DNA from 4 places in the Cohnella sp. LGH genome. Region 1 is predicted to be linked to each of the others. Evidence: riboswitches for the same ligand, from Rfam matches in the RefSeq annotation. Region 1 holds a riboswitch; each other region holds the start of a gene.
What was found. A riboswitch is a leader RNA that binds a small molecule or an ion and turns the genes downstream of it on or off. The one in region 1 is predicted to bind cyclic di-AMP.
Positions count from the first base shown of each region.

Region 2: linked by a shared signal. The riboswitch ahead of J4772_RS02835 (C40 family peptidase) and the one ahead of J4772_RS13535 (HAD family hydrolase) in region 1 are both predicted to bind cyclic di-AMP.
Region 3: linked by a shared signal. The riboswitch ahead of J4772_RS20090 (TrkH family potassium uptake protein) and the one ahead of J4772_RS13535 (HAD family hydrolase) in region 1 are both predicted to bind cyclic di-AMP.
Region 4: linked by a shared signal. The riboswitch ahead of J4772_RS24795 (universal stress protein) and the one ahead of J4772_RS13535 (HAD family hydrolase) in region 1 are both predicted to bind cyclic di-AMP.

Region 1 is NZ_CP072117.1:3,184,050-3,189,028, forward strand. It holds gene J4772_RS13520 (DUF4085 family protein) at 1-572, shown strand, start outside; gene J4772_RS13525 (response regulator) at 754-1,449, opposite strand; gene J4772_RS13530 (ATP-binding protein) at 1,442-3,001, opposite strand; cyclic di-AMP (ydaO/yuaA leader) riboswitch at 3,381-3,545, shown strand; gene J4772_RS13535 (HAD family hydrolase) at 3,670-4,074, shown strand; gene kdpF (K(+)-transporting ATPase subunit F) at 4,201-4,278, shown strand; gene kdpA (potassium-transporting ATPase subunit KdpA) at 4,323-4,979, shown strand, end outside.
Region 2 is NZ_CP072117.1:712,721-717,699, reverse strand. It holds gene J4772_RS02845 (M1 family metallopeptidase) at 89-2,089, shown strand; gene J4772_RS02840 (hypothetical protein) at 2,106-2,921, shown strand; cyclic di-AMP (ydaO/yuaA leader) riboswitch at 3,138-3,277, shown strand; gene J4772_RS02835 (C40 family peptidase) at 3,282-3,776, shown strand; gene J4772_RS02830 (glycosyl hydrolase family 28-related protein) at 3,842-4,979, opposite strand, start outside.
Region 3 is NZ_CP072117.1:4,669,054-4,674,032, reverse strand. It holds gene J4772_RS20100 (sensor histidine kinase) at 1-242, shown strand, start outside; gene J4772_RS20095 (CPBP family intramembrane glutamic endopeptidase) at 202-1,902, opposite strand; cyclic di-AMP (ydaO/yuaA leader) riboswitch at 2,153-2,333, shown strand; gene J4772_RS20090 (TrkH family potassium uptake protein) at 2,400-3,749, shown strand; gene J4772_RS20085 (TrkH family potassium uptake protein) at 3,764-4,979, shown strand, end outside.
Region 4 is NZ_CP072117.1:5,890,409-5,895,387, forward strand. It holds gene J4772_RS24785 (ABC transporter ATP-binding protein) at 1-160, opposite strand, end outside; gene J4772_RS24790 (TetR/AcrR family transcriptional regulator) at 309-905, shown strand; cyclic di-AMP (ydaO/yuaA leader) riboswitch at 1,838-1,987, shown strand; gene J4772_RS24795 (universal stress protein) at 2,118-2,537, shown strand; gene J4772_RS24800 (potassium channel family protein) at 2,562-3,224, shown strand; gene J4772_RS24805 (TrkH family potassium uptake protein) at 3,256-4,608, shown strand; gene J4772_RS24810 (TetR/AcrR family transcriptional regulator) at 4,703-4,979, shown strand, end outside.

The DNA.
Region 1 (4,979 bases):
AAGATATTGCTTGGTATGAATCTGAAGGTTTGAACTTCAAAGAAATTTGCAAGAACAACTTGGAATATAACAGAGCTCATTTACTCAAGTATCTCCCAGCCGCCTTTCATCCCTATATCCAGGACGGAACGTTAAATTCACAATTTCCTTCTGAAGAACTTAGAAAAATGGCTGACCAATGGTTATTGGAGTATGATGAGAGAGCGAAAGCAAAAAAGATTACCTACCGTAACTACTACAACTCCATAAAAGGCTCGCTCTCCGAGAGTGTTATGCAATTGTTTGAAAAGACATTACACGATGCTCAAGTAATTTCGATTGAGATACCTTCGAAGGATACGTTCATCATGACATTGGACTGTAGAGGGGGCTATCATTATTTAACGGATGTCAGGCTAACCTTTACGGGAGTGAGAAGTTTACAGCCTACAAGCTTAAGTGTAGAGAGCGTGTGGCTTTGTGATGAAGTTTATCTCACAGAAACAGGTTTTGAACTTCATGTGCTATTAGATAGTCCTTTAATAGAGTTCACGATCTTAGGTGAAAACGTGAATATTGAGGTTATTTCATAAATCATAGTGACGTTAACCGGAAACGATAGCCCAAGGCTGCAGATATGTCTGCAGCCTGTTTGGGTTTGATTTGGTTTTCGGAGAAACGAATCGAATACGAAATTTCACTAACACGCAATTGATTTCGTTTAAATATCCGTCTGGCAAGCTGGATTCCCGAACATATCTGGTTCTGAACTCTTTAATCCCGAGACAGAAAGCGATAACCGATTCCCGGCTCCGTAAGGATAAATTTGGGTTGGGTCGAGTCTTCCTCCAGCTTTTTACGCAAATGCCCGATGTACACCCGCAAGTAGTGGCTTTCGGTCTCGCTGTGATTGCTGCCCCATACTTGTTGGAGCAGCTGCCGCTGAGTAACGACCTTCCCGGCATTGGAGGCGAGAATTTTCAGAAGGTCGTACTCGGTTGGCGTAAGCTTTACGCGTTCGCCGTTTAATTCCACGATTCGTTGCGACAGATCGAGGGTTAATTCTCCGATCTGGAGGACGGGCTCATTTGTCGATTTGGCGACATGCCTTAGTGCCACACGAATTCTGGCGACCAGTTCTCCCATGCTGAACGGTTTTGTAACGTAATCGTCGGCACCGTTATCCAGCGCAAAGATTTTGTCTTCCTCCCTATCCTTAGCTGTAAGCACAATGACGGGAACGCTCGACCAATCCCGAATGCGCTCCAGTACCTCCATGCCGGAGAGATCCGGCAATCCGAGATCGAGGATGATCAAATCCGGATGAATTAAGGACGCTTGTAGCACGCCTTCTTCTCCGGTAGACGCTTCGTGAATCGCAAATTGATGAGCTTGTAAGGTCACTTTAAGCAGCTTCCGAATTTGAGGCTCGTCATCGACGATCAAAATACGTGCTCCGTTCTCATTCATGTTTTTCGCTCTCCGTTTCCTCAGGCATTGCATACATTCCGTTTGGGTCGAGTAAAGGAAGCGTAATTGTCATTACGGTCCCTGTTGGTTCATTGCGACGGCCCGTAATCGATCCATTGTGGAGCTCAACGATTCCTTTGCAAATCGCCAATCCCAATCCTGTACCAGTCACTTGTTTGGTCGCATCGGCGCGATAAAATTTTTCGAACATCCGCATGTATTCCTCATCAGAGAGCCTGATCCCCTGATCGGATATGGAGATCAAAAGGGCATTGTTTTCCGACGATACCTCTATGTCGATATCACTGTAATCCGGACTATATTTAATCGCATTACTGACTATATTGACCAATACTTGCTCAAGAAGCACTTCATCGCCTAACACCATAGGGGTATTGGGCGGAAGCTGTACCCGCAGCCGCCGATGCTGCTGAAAATCTTTAACTTGCGCAAGCGTAACGCCGATCAGATCCTCCATGTCGCACCAATTTTTTCTAAGACGCAACATACCGCTTTCCAATTGCACCATGCTGAGAAGGTTGATTACGAGTCGGTTCATACGAAGCGCGCCATCCCGAATGGTGATGAGCAGTTCCATCCGGTCCTCCGAAGTAAAAAGGTTGTCTCCCGCGATCAGACCGGTTGACGAGCCGATTATGGCTGCTAGCGGGGTTCGCAGTTCATGAGAAACGGAATCCAGAATAGCTGTACGAAGTCGTTCCGATTCAGCCGACAAATGAGCGATTTTCGCCTCTTCAGCCAACTTCACGCGAGCGATGGCGCTGGCCGCCAATCCGCCTATCGCTTCCATCATTTGCTGCTGTTCGGTCGTGAATCCTTTAGTCCAATCTCTCATATTAAGCGCCAGAACGCCATATACGCGGTCTTCGGTTCTCAACGGGAGGTAATAGCCTGGAGCATCTCTTAAAGTGTTGGACCCGTATCCGGCTGCTTCGCCGTCATCGAACGCCAGCTTCGCAATTACCTGCTCTGCTTTACTCTGCCCCCAATCGCTAAGAGAATCGGAACGGTGGGTCAGCACCAGATTGTTCCGATCATCCGGCAAGTAAATCGCAATTTCCGTGCCAATGGTCTGAGAGACATGGAGGGAGACATTATCCAGCAAAGCGTGGATGTCCGTAATGGCGCTCATCTGCTTGCTCAGCGCATAGAGCGAAGCAGTGTGCGCCTCTTTCTGTTTGGAATAAAGCAGCTGCTGCTTCAGCCTTGCCGCAAGACTGGAGGTCAACGCGGCAACGGCCAAAAAAACGCAAAATGAAATGAGATAACGCAAGTCTGCCACGGTGAAGCTCAGCTTTGGCGGAATGAAGAAAAAATCGAGCGCCAGAACAGCCGCGATTGCCGTATAGATTGCCGGACGTAACCCCCAATACACGGCACTGACGAGCACAGGAAATAAATAGATCAGCGCTATATTGACCAAATCGATCGCAAGTACGAGCGGGTGCAAGGCCACTGTCATGAGGGCGATCAGCAGCGTGATGCTTGCATAAGACCACCACGACCTCCATAAAGCTCGAATAATTCGCACGACTTCCCCCGTCCCCCCGTCCATATTCCAGTATTCTGCTCTATTAGATTACTGTAAAAAAGGGATAAAATAAACCGTTTAGAGGTGTAAAAATACTATAAAAATGGATGTAAAACTGCACAATAAAGAGAATACACGAGATAATCGAAGATTATTTCCATATAAATCGTTGTAACCAATGAATTTTACCGAAATCCATTCATTTTGAACCGTGCGCTGCTTTACAGGTTTTATGGCTAGGAGTACGATACGGCCATGATGCGTGGAGCTCCACACAGAAATTGCTTCTTCGGAGAGGATGATGAAGCTTGTAAGCCCAGTCGCGACGCAGAGAGCGATCAGTTGCGTTTTAATTATGCCATTTTATGAAAAGTATTTTCAAATTTAGACGCTGAATCCTTAAACGAAAAGGATCGGGGGAACCGACAGGATCCGAAATCGGCTCCATGGGGTGAATCGTTCGGCACTTAACCGTTCCGAGCGTAGGGCGACTCTCACGCCCGAATCCGGCAGCTAACCTCGTAAGCGTATCGGGAGAGGCAACACTTTTCGCGAGCCGACATCAGACTAGCGTTTTGGTCGAAGAAGCCGCGGGCAAAGGTTCCTCTGTGCCCAAAGCTTCTTTTTTGTTGCCTTCTTCCGATATCCGGGAAGGAGGAACCGAACCTATGGAACAACGTCATATCCTGATTGCCGCACCGAACGAGGCGGGTAAAAGATTTATCAAGCTCCTTCGAATTCATCGGATTCCAGTAGCGGTGCTGACGAATAACGGCAGGGAAGAGAGGGAGCTAAGAGGCCTTGGAGTAGACTGTATACTCCGCGTAGACACCGTCTCAATTAAGGAAAATTCTGTACCTTCGTTCCCGATCGGTCGTGTATTCATTTTCGAATCAAGTTTACCGCTAAGTTGTCAGTACTTGCTGCTGCTCGCCAATTGGTCTTGTAAGGCGATTACGGTCGTAACCGGCGCATCGCATCCCGAAGTGATTTACAGAAAGCTAGGCGCTTCTTATATCGTGCATACGCAAGCCAACGATGTCGGATTTTTGCTCGGAAGTTGGACGGATTAATCGTAAAGGACGTGTAGAGATGATGGATCTATGGATGATTTTAACCTTGGTCGCTTCCTTCGCCCTAGTCGCCGGGTTTATCGTCTGGTGCGACAGATCGATCGACGAAACGGAAGGGGAAAGCTCATGACAATCGTATTGATTTTTACGGGAGCGTTGTTCATTTATCTCGTTTATGCACTGCTTCACCCTGACAAATTTTAGAGGGACTTCGCACGCAGTCGATCGAGCCACAAGGAGGAACGGCTATGGATATTTTGCAAATTGTCGTTGTGATCGGCATTCTGATGCTGATCGCGAAACCGCTCGGGAACTACATGTACCATGTGTTCTCGAACGAATCCAACCGTACGGACAAAGTGTTTGGTCCGTTTGAAAAACTGATTTTTAGGATCATTGGGCTAAATAATAGAGTCGGAATGAGCTGGAAAAAATATGCGCTCAGCTTCGTTTTGACCAATATGGTTTTGGTTGCCTTATGTTACGCGATGCTTCGCGTGCAGACCGGACTGCCGTTAAACCCGAACGACATCGGCAATATGGAGCCGACGCTCGTGATAAATACGATCATCAGCTTTATGACCAATACGAATCTTCAGCACTACAGCGGCGAAACCGGTTTGACCTATTTCTCGCAAATGGCGGTCATCATGATGATGATGTTTACATCGGCGGCCACCGGTTTGTCAGTGGCAGTCGCTTTCGTCAGAGGGATCACCAGCAAAGGGAACACGCTCGGTAATTTCTTCGAGGATTTCGTCAAAGCCCATACCCGGATCTTCTTCCCATTAGCGATCATCGTTACTTTGGCATTGGTTGCGCTGCAAGTGCCGCAAACCTTGGACCCGACCTTGTCATTAACGACTCTGGAGGGCTCGGTTCAGCAAATTGCGATCGGTCCGGTC
Region 2 (4,979 bases), 2.5 Mb from region 1:
CCTAGCTTGGCCGCAAATCTCAAGATATAATCCGCGGACAACCCACATATATATCTCGTAGATGCTTGTCAACGGGAGGGTTATCCGTATGCCTAAGCGCCGTTCGCTGCGAATGCTGCTATTCGTCGCCGCCGCCGCCGTACTTGTTATGTCCGTCCGATTCGGGTTTGCCGACGCTTGGGTCGATCAGTACGCCCTGCCTGCGTCATCCTTGTCCGAGCTTGCCGTCGTCCCGCCCGCGATCGACGCCAAATCAGAGCCGGGGCCAGGCCCCGGACCGGACGCTCCGCAGAAACCGCAGGCCGCCGTGCTCAGCAATCGCATAACGGAATATCATATTGCCGTCTCGCTCGATGAGAATAGCGGGACTCTGCAAGGAGAACAGATTGTGACCTGGAAAAACCCGGGGCGCAAACTCGTCTCCGAAATGTACCTTCATCTATATCCCAACGCGTTCTCGCCCGGCAGCACGTTTTTGCGCGAATCGGGCGGCCAACTTAGAGGAGATAAAATGAAGGATGGCAGCTACGGCGGGATGGAGCTCAACGCTCTAACCACGGAAGAAGGAGAAACGCTGCTTCCCAGAGTTCATTATGCGCAGCCCGACGACGGCAATCGAACCGATCGCACCTTGGCGACCTTCAGACTGCCCGAGCCTGTCAAACCCGGCGAGTCCGTCACCTTGCGCATGAAGTTCACGGTGCAGTTGCCCGACGTGTTCGCGCGCATGGGCAAAACCGGAAACTTCGTTATGGCGGGACAATGGTTTCCCAAAATCCCCGTCTACGAAACGGCCGGTACACGAGGGCGCTCCTCGGAAGGCTGGAATCTGCACCAGTATCACGGAGACTCCGAGTTTTATGCGGACTTCGGCATCTACAGCGTACGCATCAACGTTCCGGATGGCTACAAGGTAGCGGCTACCGGCTTCCTTACGAAGACTCCGGCGGTAACCGGCGGACGCAAAAGCTTCCAGTTCTACGCCGACGACGTGCACGATTTCGCTTGGTCGGCTTCTCCGGACTTCGTCTACGTGGAGGATTCGTTCTCCTCGCCCGGCATTCCCGGTGTGCGGATCAAGCTTTATCTAGACCCTCTTCATCAGCATTTGAAGGATCGTTACATGCATGCCGCCAAGTCTGCGTTGGCCAAGCTGGGTCAATGGTACGGAGAATATCCCTACTCCACGCTCTCCGTTGTCATTCCTCCGGCAAGCGGCAACGGCGCCGGCGGGATGGAATATCCCACTCTCGTTACCGGAGCGGCCGCACAAGACGACAATCCCGGCTACGAGTTGGAGCGAACTCTGGTCCATGAGATTGCGCATCAGTACTGGTACGGGCTTGTGGCCTCCAACGAATTCGAGGAGGCTTGGCTGGACGAAGGCTTTACGTCCTATACCGAGGATAAGCTGATGTCCAGCATTTACGGAGTGCTGCCCAACCTTCCGGTCGAAGCCAGCTATATGACTCATCCCGAGCCGCTGAACCTCTCTTCCTGGAAGTTCAGTTCCTCCGACAGATACGCCGAGAACGTCTACATGAGAGGCAAGCTCGTACTCTCCGCGCTGGAGCGTCAAGTGGGAGACAAAACGATGAGCAAGATTATGCGCACCTACTTCCAGAAGCACAAGTTCAAGCACCCCTCGTTTCAGGACTTCCAGAAAGTCGTAGAGACGGTTACGAAAGAAAAGTGGGACGACTTCTTCAGGGCGTATGTGCAAAAAGGAGAAATGGCGGATTTCTCGGTGGAAGCGATCCAGACAAGACAGACGGACAACGGCTACGAAAGCATCGTCCTGCTCCGGCGCAGCGGAGGCAGCCCCGAGCCCGTGTCGGTATGGTTGCAATTCCAGGACGGCCATTCGATGCGCAAAATATGGGACGGCGTTCAGACCCATGTGCAGCTTAAGCTGGAATCGGCCTCCCCGCTGCTCTATGCGGCGATCGATCCCGGCAATCATATCGTGCTCGACAATCGCAAAATCAACAATTATCTCAAAGCCGAGGTTCCGCCGCAGCAGCGTACCCGATATACAGCCGGCATCGCCCAAATCATAGAAGGCTTGTTCGGAGCTTTGGCTTGGTAGGGGGGAAAGGAAGAAAATGCGCAAACGACTAAAAATGGGATGGGACATGACCGTCCGGCATAAATATGTATTGGTTCTCCTGTTCCTGTACCGCTTGCTCTGGGGATTTTTCCTGTATCGGTTCGTCGATTCAATCGTAACGCCCGTAATCGCGCGTTATCCGGACGAACATCCGAACTCCGACGCCGCACACCTGTTTCTGATCGAAGCCCAGTTCCGCCTGCTGAAGACCGACCTCATCGACGATACGCTATGGCTGCTTGGCGGGCTGCTTCTCCTGAGAATGGTGCTGACCCCTCTGATCAATGCCGGTCTGTTCTACTCCTTCCGTCACTCCGCCGAGGAGGAAGGAACGCGGGTACTATCGGGAGTTCGCAGAGCATGGAAGCCGGTAACCCTGCTCTATTGGATGGAAAGCGCGCTCGTGGCTCTTCCTGCCGCATGGCTGCTGCCGATGGCCAAAAGCCGGTTTTTTGCAGAGCCCTCCTTGACGGATTGGCTGCTGGAACTGCTCCCTTACGCGGCCTGCTGGCTGCTATACGGCTTAGTCGTTCACCTGTTCTGTCTGTTCATGCAGTTCGGAGCGGCTGCGCAAGAAGGAGCGTTAAGCAGTCTGGGGCTGGCGCTGCGCCGAGCCTTCCCTCTGCTCGGCATCACGTTAATCATGGTCGGAATCGGTCTGGCCGTGTCCGCCGCAGCTTGGGCGGTCTCCTTGCTCTGGTCCGGTTTTCTGGCCGTGGCGCTGCATCAAGCTTTTCATTTCGTGCGCTCCTTGCTCAAGCTGTGGACTGCCGCCTCCCAGCATCAGGTATGGGGCGACGCGAAATCGTAAGCTTATCAGGTCCCGACAATCGACAATATTCCTCCCGGGACATTCCCCCGGTTGCGCCGCATTATGGCCGCGACCGGGGTTTGGCGTTATTATCGGCGAGATAAATCTGGGACGAAAGGAGGATATCCGCACGCGATGTCCGTCCCTAGATTAAGGAATTCTAATATAAAAGTTGCAGGAAATTCGTCAGGATAACCGAATATATAAAGCTGAAGAAATCTTAAAATGCCGAGTTCCCGTGAAACGGGGAACGGGGGAACCATCTTTTCGGGTGAGTTGGCTTTGCTTCAAAGGAGCCATAGGGGACCTTCTACCGAACCCTTAAGCTAACCTCGTAGGCATTGGAAGGAGTCGCCGGTTTTGCGTAAAGTGTCAGTTTTCTTGTTTGGTCTTGCACTGCTCTTGGCTTTTCAGGTCGGCAGCGTATTCGCGAGCTCCAAGCTCGACAATGCGATCGAGCCGCTGATCGGAACCGATTACAAGTACGGAGGAACGACCCCGAAGGGCTTCGATTGCTCCGGCTTCACCGGGTACGTCTTCGATCAACTCGGCATCGACCTGCCTCGCACTTCGCGGGATCTGTACGGCTGGGAGAAGAGCTCGAAGATTTCCGACGATGAATTGCGCGCAGGGGACCTCGTATTCTTCAATACGAGCGGTAGCGGCGTCTCTCACGTCGGAATCTACATCGGCAAGAACAAGTTTGCTCACGCCGCTTCCAAGGGCGTAACGATTACCTCTCTCGACGATAAGTACTACGCGAAACGTTATCTGGGCGCTCGCCGTTTCCTCAGCGATGATACCTATGAGAAGATCGCAACGGAAATCGAAGCCGAGGCAGTCGCAAAACAGTAATCCTGAACACGAGCATAAAAGAAGTACCGCCATCCTCTGGGTGGCGGTACTTCTTTTATCTTTCGTCAGGGGGCCGCGTTCAGCGAAATCCATGTCGAACCGTCCCAAAGGAGCAATTGACGCAAATTCGTATCGTAATAGGTCGTAACCCCAGCGATCATTCGGTGGAGCGGACGTTTGGCCGTCGTCCCGACAAGCGGAAGCGCTCCGAGCTTCAAAAATGAGATTCGGCCGTTAGGATCGACCGGGAACTGCGTATAGACGTTCCGGTCGTTCTGGAACGAATACCAGACGTAATTGTCGAGCTGAACCGAATACTCGCCCAGGGCGTTCGCCGCTCTGTCGAAGAAGACGAACCCGGCCGCATCCGCGCGGGCGAGGCCTCCTGTCTTCGCTCCATGCAATTGAGCGTTGGGGTCGTTCAGTCCTTTGACATGCAACGTTCCGATCCGCAAATACCCGACGGACTCCGGCTCGAAGGACGACATGCCCGTTCCGTAACGATTGTTGCCGACCCGGACGATGCTCACGCCGCTCTTCTCAATCGGGGAATAGTAGACCGAGAGGCTTTCGATTGAACCGGAGCTGTTATTGACCGTAACGTATCCCGTATTCGCATTTCGCAAGGTGACTCCTTCGATATGGAATGTCGAAGCCGCCAAAGCATAGACGCCTTCCAACAGTACAGCTGTGTTGACCTTCGTATGCTCAACGTTCAACTGATTGATGACCGTCTCGCTCTCTTCTCCGGTCAAGGCGAAGGGAACGTCGACGTTCGGACGATCCGACTTCAAATAAATGTTATTGAACACGTTGCCCGTACGGATCGTCGAACGGAAATCGATTCCCCGATACGAGAAGTTCTCGATTTCCAATGTATCGTAAGTGACCGAGAACGACTCGGCCCCTTCCCCGTTCGGGCTGTAGATGGCCGTTCCCACATTCTCGATCCTGACGTTGCGAACCGTCGAGCCCCGTTGCAGCGACCATTGCGCCGCCGTGTAGATGCCGACGCGGTCGCCCATCGCTTCTTGATTCGTGATCAAGCCGCTGTCGAAACCTAAAGCAAGGTCCGCAACGACCGATGTTCTTCCCGCCTTCAGAATCGGAGCCTTCGGATTGGCGTTAGAGGCGATAAGTCGGGAGACGAACATGCCCGAGCCGACGAAGTTCTGATTCTGAATCTGCAGCGTCTCTTTAATA
Region 3 (4,979 bases), 1.5 Mb from region 1:
CCGTCATCTCCGTCGAGAACGAGGGAGAGCCGATTACGAAGGAGCAGGAGGCGCGGTTGTTCGAACGATTTTACAAAACGGACGAATCAAGAACGAACCGCAGCGGCATTCCGGGCGGCGCCGGATTGGGGCTGGCGATCGTGCGCGGCATCGCCGAGCTTCACGGCGGCCGCGCGACGGTCGTGCACGAGAACGGACGCTTCAGGTTTTCGGTCGAATTGCCCCATGAAGCCGCCAAATAACGATGCCGACGAGGCCGGGGAAGATTAAGCTGAATACGCCTCCGGCGAAATCGCCCGGCAAGCCGTCGAACATCATCTGCATTCCCATTAAAATCGCATCAAGCGTCACATGGGCGAAAATGACGGTCATCAAGCCAAAGCGAAGCATAAACCAGCCGAACAGGAAGGAAAGCAGCACAAGCTCGATAACGCGCGTGTAAACCGGATAAACCGCATAGCCGACGTGACCCAGCGCCCAGAACAATCCCGGCGGCACGATGGCGAGCGTCGTCAGAACGACTACCGTTCTTTTCGAAGGCTCGCGGCCCTTCAGCTTACGCGCGAGACCGACGAACCAGCTGCGAAAAACGCCGATCCCGAACAGCCGGCTCTGCAGTTCCTCCGAGATGCCCGCGCACCAAGCCATCAGCGGCAGCAGCAGAGGAATGGTCATATTGTACATCGATTGCGTCGCATCGCTCGAAGCGAAAGCTCCTAAGCTTTTTTCCAACAGAAGCAGAATGACGGATTGGGCGCCCAGTAAAATAAAGGCGAGGAAATAGCCTTCTTTCATGCTCTTCAGCACGGCTTCCCCGTATCCGGATTCTCGCCATCTCGGCCAGAGCGTCCGGCCCATCGATTTCCACAGGCCATCGCCGCCCACAGCCGAGAAATAAGTAAGCAGCGCCATTGCCGCATAGGTAACGAGGCTGACCGTCACACTGACAGTATCCCCCCCGCGGATTCCCGCCTCCCACGTTCCCGCTCTCAGGCCCGGAATCATATTATAGGTCAGTCCCGCATACAGCGCGAAAAAGACGAGCGCCAGAAAAATGCCTCGGCGGTAGGAAGAGTGTCCTCCGTGGGTACCCGTATAGATAATCGCCAGAATGAACAGCAGCACTTGGGGCAAAATGAAGCCGAATACGGACAGCATAGAGGCCCATTGCTCCTGATTGTCCATATAATCGATAAACGATTTCGGCAGCTCGACCCGGTAAGCGACTGTGCCGCCCTGCCAGCTTGCGGAGGGGGTTGAACCGACGGTAGAAGGAGAGTCGACTTGAAGCAGCAGCTTCGCTTCTCCAATGTTGTCTTGCCGGGAAGCGTACTCGAAGCCGCCGCTGGCGAGACGAACGCCAGTCCATTCCCAATCGCCTGAACGAATGCCGAATGAGGAGGCGTATTGAAGCGCGTTGGCCGCTTGATCGGCCGTCGCCTTCTCCTCCGATGCCGGTCCGTCTCCATCGCGGCCGGAGGACTCTTCGACATGACGCCAAGCGACCAGATCGCCTGATTCCATATGGAGCGAGACGGCCAAAGAGCCCGGCGTGCCGTTCACGTACAGCTCCACGACGTAGACGTCGGTCGGAGTCGCTGCGGCCCACAGCTTATCGTATTCGCCCGTCAACGCTTGCTTGGACAAGTAGCCGTTCGTCCGGCTATCGGTCATATGCGTTACCGTCGTTTTGTTAATATCCGAGGCTGCCACGCCGAATTTGTCGGCGGCCCAAACGATCGCCCGCTGCTCCACTTCGGCTCTTGTCAGCACGGTGGAAGTATTCATGGAGAACAATTGCCCCGATATGGGGAACACTTGTATCAGTAAAAAAAACGCTAGCCCGATCGCGGCCGTCCAAACCCAACGTTTGTCCAGCGGAAGCGGTCGATTTTCGATCATACGGCTTCTCTCCTCGCCTGCAAAAATTTCAAGTAAACGGATACAGTGGCTTCGCGCTTCGCTTCACCGTTTTTTTCATTAAGTATCTCGCATTTTCAGCGAAAATGAAAGCAAACGAAGCGATAATGACTGTCCGATGCCAAATCCCCCGGAGAATTATGCATACAACCGCTTAAACGAGCCGGATTGCCCCCTTTTTGACGTTGTTCCTCCGCGGGGTAAGGACTATAATTCGATGGTACGTCTTTTTACGATAGAACGGCCGAGTTTCTGCTTGCAGAAAACGGGGGAACCAACGGATGGCGTGTACAACCACTATTGTATTCGAACATCCCGGGGTGAATTCCATCGCGATCGACGCGGAAGGATAGGGCAGCCTGTTCGAGCCCGAACCCGACAGCTAACCTCGTAGGCGTTATACGAACAGGAATCGCGTGCAGTGTAGGCACTGGGGTTCCAGTGCTTTTTTTGTTTGCGTAAAAAAGCAGTCGAGGTGGATGAATTTGTTCAAAAAAGCAGCGAGATGGCTATATGCCTCTCCTCCGAGAATTTTGCTGCTCGGATTTTCTTTCATTATATTGACGGGAACCGTACTGCTAATGCTGCCCGTCGCATCGGCGAGCCGGGAGCCGACTTCCTTCGTGGACGCTTTGTTCACCGCAACCTCGGCAGCATGCGTGACCGGCCTTGTGCTGTTTGATACGGGCTCCTATTTCTCGACGTTCGGCCACTGGGTCATCTTGCTGCTGATTCAGATTGGCGGTATCGGCTTTATGACGATGGCGACGTTGTTTGCGCTCATGTTGCGCAGGCGGATTTCCCTTAAGGAAAGGCTGATATTGCAGGAATCGCTGAACCAAGGCAGCATAGAGGGACTTGTCCGACTCGTGCGCAAAGTCATTTTCTACGCATTGGCGCTGGAACTGGTCGGAGCTTTGTTGTACACAATCCGCTTCTCAATCGATATGCCGCTTGGCCGGGCGCTCTATCATGGCGTATTTCATGCGATTTCTATTTTCAACAATGCGGGCTTCGATTTGTCCGGGGATTTCAGCAGCTTCTCGAAGTACGCTTCGGACGTTTACATGAATTTTGTTTCGATGCTGCTGATCATTTTGGGGGGCTTCGGCTTTATCGTGCTTGCCGATTTGTTCGAGGTTCGGAAAAAGAAGAAATTTTCGCTGCACACGAAAGTCGTACTCAGCGTTTCGGCGGCTCTGATCGTGATAGGTGCTTTGATTATTCTGATTTTCGAATTTACGAATACTCGCTCAATCGCTGAGGATAGCTTTGGGCAGAAAGTGTTAAGCTCGCTATTTCACTCAGTTACGACTCGTTCCGGAGGAGTAACGACGGAAAGTATTTCCGACTTTCGTCAAGCGACGCAATTTTTTATTATCATTTTGATGTTTATCGGGGCTTCGCCGGGTTCCACTGGCGGAGGCATTAAGACTACGACGTTTGCAGTTCTCGTGGGCGCGGTATTAGCAATGATTCGCGGCAAAGAAGACGTGGTGCTGTTCCGGCTTCGCCTTGCTCAGGAGAGGGTATACAAAGCGGTCACAGTTACGCTTTTTTGTATCGGCATCGTTATGCTTGGAACGATGATTCTGGCAACGACTGAGGATGCAAGCTTCCTGAAAATTTTGTTCGAAGCCACATCGGCCTTCGGTACAGTCGGATTATCGATGGGACTGACTGAAAACCTAACGCTGGCAGGAAAGCTGACCATTACTCTCTTAATGTTCATGGGACGATTGGGGCCGCTTACGCTTACCTATGCTCTGGGACCCAGATCCGGGAGACAGCTATACCGCTATGCCGAAGGCAAAATTATTATTGGTTAACAGGGGGGATCTGATTGCGTACAGCATTCGGAAAGCTGATCGCCAGTCCCCCAAGAATTCTTGTTCTGGGGTTTGCGGGGATTGTAATGCTCGGTTCGCTGCTTTTGATGATGCCGTTTGCACATGTATCCGAGCGAACTCCTTCGTTTATCGACGCTTTGTTTACCGCGACCTCCGCAACCTGCGTCACAGGTCTTGTCGTGGTCGACACGGGGACGTATTGGACACTGGGCGGGCAATGGATCATTCTCGGTTTGATCCAACTGGGAGGACTCGGGTTTATGACCATGTCCACCTTATTCGCCATTGTACTCAAAAGAAAAATTTCGTTGAAGGAAAGGCTGATTTTACGTGAAGCCTTTAACCAGACGAGCATTGAGGGGATCATTCGTCTCGTCCGCAAGGTTTGGTTTTATGCGTTATCGATCGAGTTGGTAGGGGCCCTTTTGCTCTCGTTTAGATTTTTGCAAGATATGCCTCCTGGCGAGGCAATCTACAAGGGGGTCTTCCACGCGATATCGTTTTTCAACAATGCCGGGTTTGATGTAATGGGAGATTTTCGAAGCTTAGTCGATTACGCAAATGACCCTGTTGTAAACATTGTGACGATGCTGCTGATTATACTGGGAGGGCTAGGGTTTATCGTACTTTCCGACTTGGCGGACATCCGCCGAGCGAACCGCAGACTATCACTGCACTCCAAGGTCGTTTTAAGCACTTCCGGTATTTTAATTGTTGTGGGCGCGATCGTTATTTTTATTTTCGAATATTCGAACGGCAAGACGCTGGCGCCAATGACCTTAGGCGAGAAGCTGCTGGCATCGTTTATGCAATCCGTGTCGCCGAGAACGGCCGGTGTCAACACGGTCGATCTAGCCGGGCTGCGGCAATCCACGCAATTCTTTATCGTTCTGCTGATGTTTATCGGTGCTTCTCCCGGTTCAACCGGGGGAGGCATCAAAACGACGACTTTTACGGCTCTTTTGGGCGCGGTAGCCGCTATGGTGAGAGGGAAGGAAGATGTTGTATTTTTCAGATACAGGCTGGCGCGCGAACGGGTCTATAAGGCTTTGACGATAACGCTTTTCTCGTTCGGACTTATTTTGATCGCTACGATGATTTTGTTGACAACAGAGGATCACCATTTTCTAATGATTTTGTTTGAGGCGGCATCGGCTTTCGGAACGGTAGGGCTAAGCATCGGATTGACGACGCAACTGACGCTGACGG
Region 4 (4,979 bases), 2.7 Mb from region 1:
GCAGTATACCAAGAAGCACACGAATCGTCGTCGATTTACCCGCGCCATTAGGGCCAATGAATCCAAAGATTTCCCCGCTGCTCACTTCCAGATTCACACCGTCCAGCGCTGTCGATGCACCAAACTTCTTGGTTAAGTTCCTGACTCGCAACAAAGACATGGTCTCACCCTTCCGTTAATGTTTTGAAATATAGTTATTCATATATTTCATATTATATGATGGCGATTCATTTTACAACATGTTTTGAACTTGGTTAATTGTTATATTTCATAACTTAAGTTAAACTATTTACAGAGAGGTGGATGAAATGGACGGATACCAGAAACGTAGAGACCAGAAAAAAAAGGACATCTTGCGAAGTGCCGTTGATCTGTTTTTGACCTACGGCATCCAGAAAGTGTCCATTGCAGAAATAGCAAGCAAAGCCAACGTATCGCAAGTGACGATTTACAACTATTTCGGAAGCAAACATAATCTTGTTGAAGAAATGCTCGTATTTTATCTCGATCAGATCTGGTCGGAGTATGAAAAAATGCTGACCAACGACATGCCTTTTATCGAAAAGATCAAAAGCGTGATGTTTGCCAAGATCGATTCCGCCAATAATGTGCACCCCGATACCTTTACCCATTTCATGAAAAAGTACGCGACCGGCGTCCCTTACCTGGAAAAGATGATGCAGGAAAAAATCATGCCGGGGCTGATGACGCTAATTGAAGAGGGAAAACAGCAAGGGTATGTCGATCCCGGCCTATCTAATGAATCAATCCTTGTGTTCATTCAAATGTTCAAGGATTATATGCAAAAAGAAGAGGCCTTTCCGCACCTGCAAAAGATGACGGGGGACCTCAATAAATTGTTCTTTTATGGACTTGTCGGAAGCAAACATAATTGGGAGGAATGACTAGTTACCTTGCCGATCGCTCTCCGGTCTTAAACATTTCCCTGATTTTAATCTTGGTTCAGGATGTTAGAAATAGGAGGCATCTCTAGACAATCAGAACTTTCTCCTCGGGATACCGGAATTTCTCCCGACTGTGTTTTTGCGACAATGCAAATGCAAGTGTTGTTCGGTAAAAATAATGTGTTAGACTGATGTCGTTGATTTAGCGCGTTTTTTGAATTGATGAATCGTCAGCTTTTAAAAAATAAGTTTTAGACTGATCAATTAATGAAAGAGCGGCAGACCAAGATTTGATAAATAATGCCTTAGACTGCCGCTGTTGTCATCCAACTAACGTTCTCCGTTAGGTTAAAGATGTTGAACTGTTTTATTGCCATTATTATCAGCCAATATGAAAGACACCAATTTTGGTTTTCCCATCAACATCATATAGCGGGATATCACGACCACCCGAAGGTCTATTCTTCTGTATGGCAAGTGCTTCCTCAGGTGTCTTAAATCAGGTCCCGTTTCATTGGAAGTGGCGTCTGTGTCAGAACCGTATGTCTGTCCGTTCTCAATGCCGAAGTGACTTCGAAAAGAACCTCTTTAAAATCCTGCAATCACCACACTCACGGAAATAACCATGACTGTCAAGGCGCGCATAACATAGATAATACGACCACTACCAGCTCACTATAAACTATAAGTCATAAATCCAAGACCGCCAATCTGATTCAAGTGGGGCAAATCTGAACTTATGAAAAACATAACGAATGATCCCCTTTCCATTGCCCACTCAAAAGAAATTGAAACGTCTTTGCTCTATCTTCGTATTATTACCTGAAAATACCACTACATTCAACCATAACTATGCAAGCAACCCATGATTGATTTCCCGGATCAGCTGTTTACTTTTGAAATTAACTGCTTTATGATAAGTTACAACAATTGTATATTCATCGCTTAATCCTCTTTTGAGGAGCGGGGGAACCAACGAAGCATAATCGCTTCAGGGGTGAATTCTTTCTTTTGCAGAAAGAACGGGGACTCTCAGACCCGAATCCGACAGCTAACCTCGTAGGCGTCATGAGAGAGATCATGAATGCGTCTTTGGTTTGTCCTGACATAGCAATCCGAAGCTTGGCAGCAGAATTTCTCTGCTCCAAGCTTTTTTGTCGTTTCACAGCAATCATTCTGTTACTTTCAAGTTTCAGCAAAGGAGTATAGCCCATGTTAAGCAGTGAGAAAATTATGGTATGTGTGTACCACGGGCCAAACGGAGAACGGCTGATCCGGCGAGGAGGCCGATTAGCTGCCCTTTATCAATGCCCATTGTTCGTACTGCATGTACAGACTGAACAAGAGAATAACCAGATTAGCCAAGACAAAAGTGAGCGCATTCTCCATTGGAAAACGATATCCGAAGAATGCCATGCCACGTTTATGACCAAAACTCGTGGCAATCACAAGGTCTCCGATGTGATAGTCGATACGGCTGAGCAAATTCAAATCACACAATTAATCATCGGGCACCCCGGTATGACACGATGGCAAGAGATTTGGAATGGCTCCATTGTCAATGAACTATTAAAGAAAATTGGAGAAATCGATATTCATATTATCGCCTTTCAAGAGGGTCGGGATAGATAGACATAAGGAAAGGATGTGCTATGCATGAAAAAACAGTTTATAGTGATTGGCCTGGGCCGATTTGGGTCTAGCTTGGTGCACACTTTGATTCAGAATGGTCACGAAGTACTCGCCGTTGATAAGGATGAGCAGCTCGTACAAGACATATCCGGCGTAGCGACTCATGCTGTGCAAGCAGATTGTACAGATGAAGGAGTACTGAAAGAACTGGGCGCACGAAACTTTACCCATGCGATTGTTGCTATCGGAGAAGATCTGCAGGCGAGCATCTTGGCAACCTTGTTGCTTAAAGAATTGCATATACCGAAAATAACGGCCAAAGCTAAAAACGAAATGCATGGGCAAGTTCTAATCAAAGTAGGGGCAGATCATATTGTGTATCCAGAACGAGACATGGCTGCTCGCCTTGGAAATCAATTAAGCTCCGACAATCTGATTGACTACATTGAGTTGTCTCCCGTTCACAATTTGGTTGAACTGAAGGCCCCACCTGCAATGAATGAACAGACTCTTCAACAATTAAATATTCGGGCCAAATACGGATGTACCATTATGGCGATCAAAAAAGGAGTTCATATCAATATTTCACCAAAGGCAGAGGATGAAATTAACACGGGAGATATTCTGGTGATAATCGGCAGTAACACGGATATTCGAGACTTGGAAGAAGACTATGAACAGAAATGAAGATCGTATGCATAGCCGTTCTCTTTTCACTATGCTTGTCGCCATCGTAAATCGGCTGAAAACACGAACAAGCCCTCCCCAACTCATCTTGATGATCTTTTTTTGCTTGATCTGGGTAGGCGCTTTGCTTCTAATGCTCCCCTATTCATCATCATCCGGCCAATCGATCGGCCTGCTGAATGCCCTCTTTACGGCAACCTCCGCCATTTGTGTCAATGGCCTGGTTGTCGTGGATACGGGAAGTGTGTTCTCTACCTTCGGGCAAATCGTCATTATGATGCTCATTCAGGTCGGCGGCCTTGGCTTTATGACCGTCGGCGTAATGGTGGCTATCATGATCGGCAAAAGGATCGGTCTTCGCCAAAGGCTGATCATTCAGCAGGCCACGCATTCGACATCATCGCAAGGCTTGGTCAAATTGTCGATCTTTATGGTGCTTATCGCATTTGCATTTGAGGCAATGGCGACATTGGTACTCACCTTGCGTTGGCAAGCCGATATGGGTTGGGGTCAAGCTGCTTATTATGCGCTCTTTCATTCCATTTCAGCGTTTAACAATGCGGGCTTCGCTTTATGGTCGGACAGTTTATCTCCATTTGTTGGCGACCCTGTAGTCAACATCACCGTCATCCTGCTGTTTATTATCGGGGGGCTTGGCTATATTGTCGTCGTGGATGTTTTTCGCAAACGTTCATGGCGCAAATTATCCCTGCATGCCAAAGTTGTCTTGCTTGGTTCCGGTATTTTGTTTGCCGCGGGCTTCTGCTTGATCTACCTGTTGGAAAGCTGGAACCCCGCAACCTTCGGCTCCTTGTCTGCCGGGGAGCGGATATGGGCCGCCTTATTCCAGGGGGCTACGCCCAGAAGCTCCGGGTTTAATACTATAGACATTGGCAGTATGTTGGCCGCGTCGCAATTCCTGATCATCATTTTAATGTTCATTGGTGCAGCTTCCGGTGGAACAGGTGGAGGCATTAAAGTCAATACGATGTTTGTGCTCGTACTTGCAACCATTAATACGTTCCGCGGCGGCGGGCAAATTCACGCCTTCGAGCGCAAAATTGCCATCGAGACGGTCATGCGCGCATTGGCTGTTGTGATCAGTTCCCTTGCGGTAGTCCTTTTGGTCTCCCTTCTTCTGACGATTTCAGAAGGAATGCTGGAGGAGCACTTTCTGGAGATACTCTTTGAGGCCACCTCGGCCTTTAGTACAACCGGATTATCCATGGGCCTCACAAGCGATTTGTCTCCGCTTGGCAAAATCATCGTGACCATTACCATGTATGCCGGTCGTTTGGGTCCCCTTACACTGGCCTTTGCTTTAGCCCAAAAAAAACGTTCTTCCAAAATCGGTTATCCCGAGGATCATATTCTGATTGGCTAGACAGGAGCGGACTTCCGCTCCTATTATTTTTAGCTTGCATCATTTTAATGAATGAAATATAATTTTATTCATACATTCACTAAGAGGTGCCTTTATGCCAAGAAAATTTGATGACAATGAAAAGAACAGAATTCATAACAAATTGCTGGATGCCGGATATGAATTGTTTTCACAGTATGGATTTAAAAAAACAAGCGTCAGTGATATTGCTAAAGCTTCCGGCATTGCTTCCGGGACTTTCTATTCCTTCTATGCTAGTAAAGAAGAACTGTTCTTCGCCTTAATGGAGCAAGAAGAGCAGCGCATTCAACACAGCCTGCTTCAGCAGCTCCACAGCGCTCTCGTGAACAAGGAAGCGTTTATCGTTTTTT